DNA from 3 places in the Lysinibacillus sp. FW12 genome. Region 2 is predicted to be linked to each of the others. Evidence: predicted binding sites of a transcription regulator. Region 2 holds the regulator's gene; each other region holds the start of a gene.
The links. The regulator LexA, encoded in region 2, represses DNA repair genes until DNA is damaged. The targets are predictions, from matches to a motif close to CGAACATATGTTCG.

Region 1 (3,282 bases), 1.3 Mb from region 2:
TCCAGATCCAAAGAGTCGATTTTCGCTATTGGTGTATTCTCGAATAAATATACATGGCTTGCTTTCTTAATCGGTGTGCTCAGCCTACACTTTGTCTTGTTTATGCCAATGCTCACAACAGTCTTTGAGGTTGCCCCATTGTCGATTGCACAGCTAGGCTTCATTTATAGCTTATCTGTATTACCATTCCTCGTAAATCAATGGTATAAGCTTCTGTTCGTTAGGAGACGATAGTAAGTCAAAAAAAGAAGCTTCCGTTATGGATGAAACGGATGCTTCTTTTTAGCGTGGACGAGCCTCTAACCAACCTTTACGCTGACTATAGTCAATCAATTTTGATCCCAGTAGTGAATAACGCATATGAAGTTCACCATATTTTGTTAAATGGGGCTTCTTCACTGACAGATCGAGTGCTTGACTTACGGAAATTAAAGAGGAGGCGATATTCATGGATAAAATCGCACTAATTTCACCATCATTAATCATCGATTTGCCGCGAAGGTCTGTTATTTTCATCGTATTATACTCGATGGATGTAGTAGGTGCCAAGACGCCATTTTCCTTAAGTAACAATGTCAGGTGCTTATTTTCCTCTTTTAAACATTGAATAAACTCCAGGATCATTATCTTTAATTGTTTATCACGCGTATGCTTAAAAAAGGCATGGCTTGAAGCAATATATCCTTGATTGACACCAAGCTGTGACCAAAGCTTAAAAATCTCCTTAAATCGTAATGATGCTAGATTGTCTTTTAACATTGAGACACTTCCTAACTCTTAGGTTATCTAAGATTAGGATGGACAAGAAATGACATTCTATTCATCTTTTACAATAAAAGTTTACTAAGAGAACGTACTAATAATATGTGCCATAGGGATACGGATGTGGATAAGGGTAACGATATGGATACGGATAAGGACATGGTTTCATATAGTGCTTTGGCTTCGTTTGTTTATCGGTTGCTGATTTGACATGATTACAGCCTTTTGCTGGACCAATATAAGTTGTTGGAACAACCGGTGCAATGGTTTTCTTCCATTGTTCCTCATCTAAACAATACGTGTGAGCCATAATATTAGCTGGAGTAAATTTCAATATATCAGAGCCTAAAATGACTTCTGGTGTTGGCGCATCGAAAATAGCGAGTAAATGGGTGTCATCTTCTGTCGCTATTTCATAATGCCACCAGCCCTGTGGTACATTAGCGACTTGCCCAGGCTTGATCGGATAGTTTTGAATTTTCTTCGTAAAGGGATTCAATAGGGAAACTGTCGCCGCCCCAGTAATACAATAGACAAGCTCAGCTGCATTTTGATGGTAATGTGGCTCAACAACATTATCTTCACTTAAAAAAATATCGAGTAAAGATACATTTTCTAATGTATTTAATTGTTCCACGCCAAGCACATTAATATAATTTCGTGAATCCTTTTTAAAAAGCGTACTTTTGTTGACATCAAAAGTGAATTCCGCAGACGGGGAGGAATAATCAATATTTGTGTTTATAGTTACATCCTTTCTCACTTCAATTGTACTCTTCATTATCACCATAGAGTATGTTTCTATTATTGCTAGGCTTACACAAATGCCTAGCTCTCAGTGGGAACTCCTGCTTCATCTGCCTTTTTAAATTTACCTAAAATTACCACTTCTATTTAAGAAAGTACATACGTATAATAAAAAACGAACATTTGTTCTTCTTCTTCAGAGAGCTATGTTTACGAACTACAGTAAGTTAAGGAGCATTCAACATTATTATCATCAATGGTCATGTAATGGATACCTAGAAAATATGGAATGCTAGCTTTATTACGAGTTGCTTCCTATACAAAAGTGGGCACGGTGTTTCACGCAATGGCTTATATGGCGGACACTTGCTTAAGGAGTGGAGAAAATGATAAAAGATAGAGGAACAATGAAGTGGACAGCGATGATGTTACCAGAGCATTTAATGCTTTTGAAAGAATGGAAACAAGAGGTGTTTACAGAGCCACCTCGTGAACGCACTGAATGGGAGCTTGAAGAATTACAGCAAACGATCTCGCGAGCAATTGTTCAACATAACTATATTATGTTAACTATATGGGATCAGGCTCATTATGTTCAATGGGGAGGCTTCATTCAGGCGATGCATGAGGAGGAGTTATTACTAGAAACTATCACCACAACGAAGCATATTCCCTTAAAGTATATTTATGCTGCCCATATAGAAGATGATGGCCTTGAATAATAGAGAGCATCGACTATTAGACCTCAATGTTTACAGCTCGACTTTGCAGTGAAATTATTGCAGCATATCTAACAATGTCAGAGCATTTTAAGATGAAGCGTGTATTGTTCCCTTCCATTGTTAACGTTTTTATAGAAGGATTATGTTCACATTAAACGTCAGCTCGCCAAACAGCATATTCTTTATACTGGCATTTTATAGACCATTATTTTATCGATGCGCGGAATGTTGCGGTAGGAAATGATGAGGTGTTCGTTAAAAAACGAGTTGGAAGAGCTTGTTTTAAAACAATTTAACATCACTCATTTGAAAAAACAAATGAGTGACGGTTTCTTTAAAGTGGTAACTGCATAACAATTTGTTCACCAATAGGCCCCATTCTTCTTTCTCCGTTATCTACAAAGCCCACTTTGTGATAAAGATGCTGTGCGGCGATATTTTTGTGATTGACGACTAACACCACTTCATTACATTCATTAAAATGTTGCTTCACAAAGTCAGCAAGTGCAAACATTGCTTTTTTAGCATAGCCCTTACCTTGTTGTTGATGATCGATGGATAAGGCAGTTAACAACATAGCATTAGGGTTTGTAGAATATTCCTTTACCCTGTCAGTTGCATGAAGAACAAAAAAGCCAACTGGCACATGATCACTTAATATGACGATAGGATATTGTCCAACCGTCTCTATGGAAATTTCTTTTGGAAGCGCTGTAAATTGGTGTTGGTCTTCCGGTAGTTCAAAACTATGTAACTGCTCCACATAATCTTCTGAAAAATGTACTAATTCAATGTTCGCTGTTTTTTGCATAAAAAAGCCTCCTTTTTTATTATTCTAACTACAGAACAGATGTTCGTCAAGGAGGCTTGTATAAAAATAATGTCAGCTAGGATAGTTTAACTTAAAAAATTACCAAAAAATAAAATGAAGGAGATACTGATTATTAGGATAAGTGTGATCAACATTGTTATGATCCCTCGTAGCAATGTTGCTAAATTTTTTACATCTTTCATTCCAACAAAGCTGAGGTAGAAACAGGCAATGGACAAG
Region 2 (3,282 bases):
TTATTGTAGCGCTTTTATTTATCTCCTTGTTCGTTATTATTATTGTTTCGGATTTAGCCTATATGCTCATCCCAGATAGGGTGCTTATATTCTTTTTACCATTCCTCGTTGTAGGTCGGGTACTATCGCCATTAACACCATGGTGGGATTGTCTTGTGGGTGCTGTCGTTGGTTTTGGCATACTATATGTTATTGCGGTTATATCGAATGGTGGCATGGGTGGAGGAGATATTAAATTATTCTTTTTAATTGGACTCGTTCTTGGCACAATCAATACACTGTTAACACTATTTCTGGCGGCAGTTATCGGTATGATTGTGGGGGTTATCATTTTGTTCAAGCGTAAGCAAGGAAGAAAAACACCCTTCCCCTTTGGTCCGTCTATCGCCTTAGCAGCGATCATTGTTTATTTTTATGGTGATTCATTAATCAATTGGTATTTAGGTTTTTGGTAATTGTCAATCTTCAAGTATATGGAGGGAAGCAAGTGAAACCGGTTATTGGCATTACAGCCTTTGTGGAGGATGATTTATCCGCTCATTTAAATGCTGCTTACAGTCAAAGTATTATTGAGGCGGGAGGAATTCCGCTTATTATTCCTTTAGGTGTTGAGGAGGATGCGGCTCAAATTTTAGCTCTTACAGATGGTTTATTGTTATCGGGTGGCTATGATGTGCATCCATTTCTATTCGGAGCAGAGCCATCACCAAAGCTAGGGAAAATTCATCCAGCGAGGGATACAGTTGAACTAGCTTTAATTGAAGCTGCTTTTATACGAAAAATGCCTATTTTCGGTATTTGTCGTGGAATCCAAATTTTAAATGTCGCATTAGGTGGTACTTTATATCAGGACATTGATAGTGACCATTTTAGTACGAAGTTGCTTAAACATGCACAGCAATCAGGTCGAGCTGTAGCTACTCATTATGTACAGATTATTGCAGATAATTTATTAGCAACTATTTTAGAACAAGAGAAAGTTGCTGTAAATTCATTTCATCATCAGGCTGTGAATGTTCTAGCAGAGAAATTAAAAGTAGCAGCGAAATCAAGCGATGGTATTATCGAAGCGGTAGTTCATGAAGATTTACCATTTTGCTTGGCAGTTCAGTGGCATCCTGAGGAAATGGCCATAGCAGGAGAAGAGAACGCTAAAAAATTATTTTCAGCATTTGTAGAGGCTAGCTTAAAGTTCAAAAAAGAAGCTTAGAAGGGCATAGAGTAAAGAATCCAATGCTAGTATGTGGATTCTTTTTTTGCGTAAAAAAGAGGATACATGCTCATAAGGAACATATAATCCTCGATACCTATTTTCGTAATTAATGCACACGACGGTAGAGACCAACAACTTGTCCTAAAATAGAAACTTGATCGACAATAATTGGCTCCATGGATGAATTTTCAGGCTGTAAACGGAAATGGTTTTTTTCTTTGAAAAAACGTTTTACAGTGGCTTCATCCTCAGCTGTCATAGCTACAACAATATCACCGTTATTGGCAGTTGCCTTTTGCTTCACAATGACTAAGTCCCCATCTAAAATTCCTGCTTCAATCATTGATTCCCCCATAATTTCAAGCATGAACAATTGATCTTCACTTGTGCCATACGTATCTGGTAGCGGGAAATACTCTTCAATGTTTTCAATAGCTGTAATAGGAGAACCGGCTGTAACCTTACCAACAAGTGGAACATGAATTACTTGTTGCTTTTGAATGGATTCTTCAGGCTCTAGAATTTCAATCGCACGTGGCTTTGTTGGATCTCGACGAATAAAGCCTTTTTGTTCTAATCGAGCTAGATGACCATGAACAGTGGAACTTGAAGCAAGTCCAACTGCTTCCCCGATTTCTCGTACTGATGGTGGATAGCCCTTAGCTCGTACCTCTTCTTTAATAAAAGCTAAAATATCCTCTTGTCTTTTTGAAACTTTTTTCATGAGTGCTCACCTCTTTTTTCTAATATCATTCTTCTTATTTGATAGTATAACAGAATGCGAACACGTATGCAAACATAGGTTCGAAAAGTGTTTGACAAAAACGTTTGTTCGCTTTATTATGAGAACATACATTCCGAACAAACATTCTAAAAAGGGGTTATGAACATGACATGGTTAAAGAAAAACACACATATTTCAATCTTGATGGGAGTTTGTCTACTATTTGCAGGATATCTTTACATTACTGATCCAGGACACGTTAGTTACGCTGAAATTCAAATCGAACACGGGGATAGCTTATGGTCGTTAGCAGAGCAATACCGTGGTAAAATGAGTACTGAAGATTGGATTAAGCTTGTGAAAACAGAAAATGAGCTAGCGGATATTAAAATTGTGGCAGGAAAATCTCTAGTCATTCCTGTAGTGAGTAATCAGGCCGATCCCATCAATACCATTGAAATTGCGAGAAACGAACAATGATCAATAATCAACTGTCGGCTGTTGTCTATTGCCGTGTAAGTACTGAAAAGGAAACACAAAGCTCGTCTTTAGAGCGACAACAAGAAGAGTTACTGCGCTATGCAAAAGAGCAAGGTTATGAGGTGAAGGGCGTTTTTAAGGATAAGCACAGCGGCTACGATGTAGAACGTGAGGGCTTACTTGAAATGCTTGATTTCATTAAAGAAAAGGGGATTAACGCCCTTTTTGTACAAGATGAAACACGTTTAGGACGTGGAAATGCAAGGATGGCTGTGTTGCATTTGTTACAAAAATCAGCAACAGATGTTTTCTCTATGCGTGATGCAGGACCGGTGCAACTAAACGAAATGGACACGATGCTGCTTGAGATTTTAGCGATAGTAGAGGAATACCAGCGTAGAATACATAATGCTAAAATACGTAGAGGTATGCGCCGTGCTGTAGAGAATGGCTACCGTCCTGAAAATAATTTATCGAATCGAGGTAACCCGCATGGTCAGGAGCGTAAGGAACTACCTGTAGATGAAATTGTCAAGCTGCGTAAACGTGGATTTACCTTTGAAGAAATTTCTATAACGCTTAGAGGGTTAGGTTTTGAAGTTAGTAAAGCGACTGTCCATCGCAGATTTCAAGAACATCAAGAAAGATTAGCAGGAAAATGATATAGCCTGCTAATCTTTTTTTATCTTCTGTACTTCGCTATTAATAGGAAGATAAGCTTTCTATGCTTACGTTAGTAGGTAGTTTAAAAGGGTGTTCTTTATTAATTCGGTCATAAAACATAATGCCGTTTAGATGGTCGATTTCATGTTGGACAACAATTGCACCATAGCCCTGTAACTGCACGATGATTTCTTGTCCATTA
Region 3 (3,282 bases), 470 kb from region 2:
AGGATATGGCAACAAAGCTAGGAGTTACTTCTTCCTATTTGTCTGCTGTTGAAAATGGCAAAAGAAATGTTCCTCATAACTGGATTGAAAAAATTTCTGAAATATATTTGTTGAATTCTTCAGAAATCAACGAATTAGAACGCTCATTTGATGAGTCGAAAAAGGTAGTGCAAATTGATTTTAGCGGCTACAGCAGCGAGGAGAAAAACGACTTATTAGCTTTGGCACGAGAGTTTAAAGGTTTGGATGAAGACGACCGTGAAAAGATTAAGGACATCCTCCTAAAAAGCAAAAAAAGGAGAGATTAAATGCCCCAGTATATCGCAAATCCTACTTCTAGAAAGCAAATAAGAGATTTTACTAATATGTTAAGAAGGTTAACGGGCTTGTATGATGAACCTTATTTTCCTATTGTGGAATTTTTAGAGTTAGCAATGCCTAAAATTTTCACTTCATTTGAATACGAAATAGTATCCACATCTGAAATGCCTAACGAGTATGGAGTTACTTATCCAGAAAAAAACAAAATTTGCATTCGAGAAGATGTTTACGATAGGGCGATAGCAGGTGTGGAAAGAGATAGATTTACTATAGCGCATGAAATTGGTCACTTTATTTTACACAAACCTGGAAATATTGCTCTTGCAAGGTCAGATTTGCATCAAGAGATACCAGCTTATAGACAGCCAGAATGGCAAGCGAATACTTTTGCTGGGGAATTACTAGCTCCACCCCAGATTATTAGTGGGTTAAACAAAAATGAAATATCATCAAAATGTGGGGTTTCCTTACAAGTAAGTGAAATTCAATTAAAAAATATTAATAAATAAGGAGTGGAATTTTATGAGGAAAAATAAAAAAAGCCCTTGTAAAGGGCCAACATAGTATTGTGTAGTAACAAGTGTTTGTCGCTACGATATAAAACTCGCCAAAGTTTATACATATCGTAACACTGTCAACGGTCCTTTGCAAGAAATTAAATTGCGAAGGGAAATGATAAAAATGTTAATTTGTACTCCATATATTACTCTAAGAAACGGTAAACGATTATTTGCACATGAGAAAGGCTTAGAGGCATTTTGCTTTGAAGTAACTCCAGAGAAACACAAAGAGTACCTAGAGAAAAAGCAAAAAAAACAGAATAAAAAGAAAGACAAAAAAGAAGAATAATACATTTTAGGACTCTTGCGACAGAGTCCTTATTTTATTCTCTGAATAAAGAAACGTTTTAATAAAAGCCCAGGTTCTCAATTAATTTTGAGCCTGGGCATTTTTTTATTGCTTAAAACAGAACATTAGTTCTATAATGTATACAAACAAATGTTCTATAATAGGAGTGGTTTAAATGGCAGCTAAATCAAAAACTAAAACACCAACTAAAAAGAAAGAACCAAAACACTTAGATCGTGATGAATTTGATTTAGAGGAAATTGCATACGCATTGACAGAGGCAATGGAGGAGAATAAATCAAAGACATTCACCATTTACAAACGAGATGAACCCTTAGAAGGTACAGTCACAAAAATGGATGCAAACACAAAACTAATCCATATTAAAGATAAGTACATGAATATTCATAAGGTACATTTCTTAGATATCCTAAAAATTTCAGATATCGATTATTAATGGAGAGTGATTTGTATGTTGCATGATCGCGGGAACATGAAATGGACAGCAATGATGCTGCCGGAGCATTTGGTGGAGATTAAGAGGTGGAAAAAGGAACAGTATTATGATAAAAAGCGTGAATTAACGGAGTGGGAGCTCGAAGAAATCGAGCAAACAATCCAGCGCTCTTTTAAGATGCGAAAGTTAATTAAATTAACTTTGTGGGACCATAACAAGCTACATGATGAAATAGGGAAAATAACAGGAACAGACTTGTATAAGAAAGAACTACTTTTAGATGCTGATTTATCAATAAAGCGTATTCAATTCGAGCAGATACAAAAAGCATCATTGGTAGATTCTGATGATTAAGCCTGAACAACGTCAACAAATACACAAATACTTATTAATTGAACTGGCAATAAAGTCGTTACAGATTGATTATCCAAAGGTCGAACAATTCAAAATGAAAAAAGTATTTCTGCCGTTAATGGACTCTCTTTTAAAAGAATTGCGGCAAGAATATTTTGAGCTCAAAAGACAATTATCACAACAACGCATACGAGTAGTAGGATGGACAACAGTAGATGAGTATTTCAGTGATGTACAGATTGCTACAGCAGGTGAAGATGTAATATTGCGTTATGCGAATCAAGCTTTAAAAACTAAAGTGGAAGAATTGATAAATAGATATCTAAGGAGAGAATAATATGGCTATTAAATCAAAGTTTTTTGACAGGACTTTTCGTAATACTACAGATGAAAGGGAAGATATCGTTAAAGTTGTAAGTAGAGGTGAATCAGAGGATACAGTAGTTACAATATATGAACGAAAAAACACCTTAGTAATTCATAGTAAAAGTGTTTCTGTAAACCACGCTAGTATATCTAAAGCAAAAGGCCATATTAAAGAGTGGGAAATCGCTTATATAATAGATAACATCATAAAAGAAGATAAAAAAAACGTTGTGATGTATTCTAAAGGAACTAAAGTTATTCATATACGAGCTAAAGAGGAAAATTTTGTTTTCTACTAAAAAATAGTCACTCATTTAATTACAGATGAGTGACTTTAATTTATTCTATTTTACATCGTAATCCTGCTTACCTAACTCTTTACCTCCAAGTCCTTGGTTAGCAACGAGTGTAACAGGAGTTTCTAAATCATCTAAAATGTATCCCACAGCATTTTCAACAGTGCCATCTTTTTTAATAGTTTCAATTTGCGTATCTAAAAATCTTTCGTCTGGTAATGGAGCAACTTCTAGTTCATTAACAGAGTTTGGATTGTTGTCTTGGATAGCTGTAAACACAACCATCCATGCTGAAATCGGATCTAGTTCTTTATCACTTAGATTTGTTGTGTTGTACCAGATTGCAAAAACAGGTTTATCACCATACTCATTCCCTTTTTCACCAGGTTGAATAACTTTTGTTTCTGTGATATTCATTTTTAAATCGACTAGTTTAGCCTCATTATCTTTAAAATACACATCTTCGCTTTTCTCTTCCTTATCTGTTTTATCAGCAGATACAGGCGTTTGAGTTTCTTCTTTTTGTGGTTCTTCCTTTGTTTTTTCCTCACCACAAGCAGCTAGTCCGAGTGAAAGAACAAGTGCTGCACTAAATATTAGTTTTTTCTTCATATAAGTTGTCTCCTTTTATGTATATAT

Region 1: the regulator LexA is predicted to act here: its motif matches at 1,686-1,699, upstream of SJW71_RS10695 (YolD-like family protein).
Region 3: the regulator LexA is predicted to act here: its motif matches at 1,314-1,327, upstream of SJW71_RS20005 (YolD-like family protein).

Annotation. Positions count from the first base shown of each region.
Region 1 covers NZ_CP139094.1:2,106,276-2,109,557, forward strand. The annotation lists gene SJW71_RS10680 (cation-translocating P-type ATPase) at 1-234, shown strand, start outside; gene SJW71_RS10685 (DUF3231 family protein) at 283-759, opposite strand; gene SJW71_RS10690 (cupin domain-containing protein) at 857-1,543, opposite strand; gene SJW71_RS10695 (YolD-like family protein) at 1,896-2,231, shown strand; gene SJW71_RS10700 (GNAT family N-acetyltransferase) at 2,566-3,042, opposite strand.
Region 2 covers NZ_CP139094.1:3,411,915-3,415,196, reverse strand. The annotation lists gene SJW71_RS17800 (prepilin peptidase) at 1-455, shown strand, start outside; gene SJW71_RS17795 (gamma-glutamyl-gamma-aminobutyrate hydrolase family protein) at 488-1,210, shown strand; gene lexA (transcriptional repressor LexA) at 1,320-1,937, opposite strand; gene yneA (cell division suppressor protein YneA) at 2,103-2,417, shown strand; gene SJW71_RS17780 (YneB family resolvase-like protein) at 2,414-3,079, shown strand; gene def (peptide deformylase) at 3,120-3,282, opposite strand, start outside.
Region 3 covers NZ_CP139094.1:3,879,058-3,882,339, reverse strand. The annotation lists gene SJW71_RS20020 (helix-turn-helix domain-containing protein) at 1-308, shown strand, start outside; gene SJW71_RS20015 (ImmA/IrrE family metallo-endopeptidase) at 309-830, shown strand; gene SJW71_RS20010 (hypothetical protein) at 1,003-1,170, shown strand; gene SJW71_RS20005 (YolD-like family protein) at 1,346-1,627, shown strand; gene SJW71_RS20000 (YolD-like family protein) at 1,643-1,981, shown strand; gene SJW71_RS19995 (aconitate hydratase) at 1,974-2,318, shown strand; gene SJW71_RS19990 (DUF1827 family protein) at 2,320-2,646, shown strand; gene SJW71_RS19985 (DUF5067 domain-containing protein) at 2,692-3,255, opposite strand.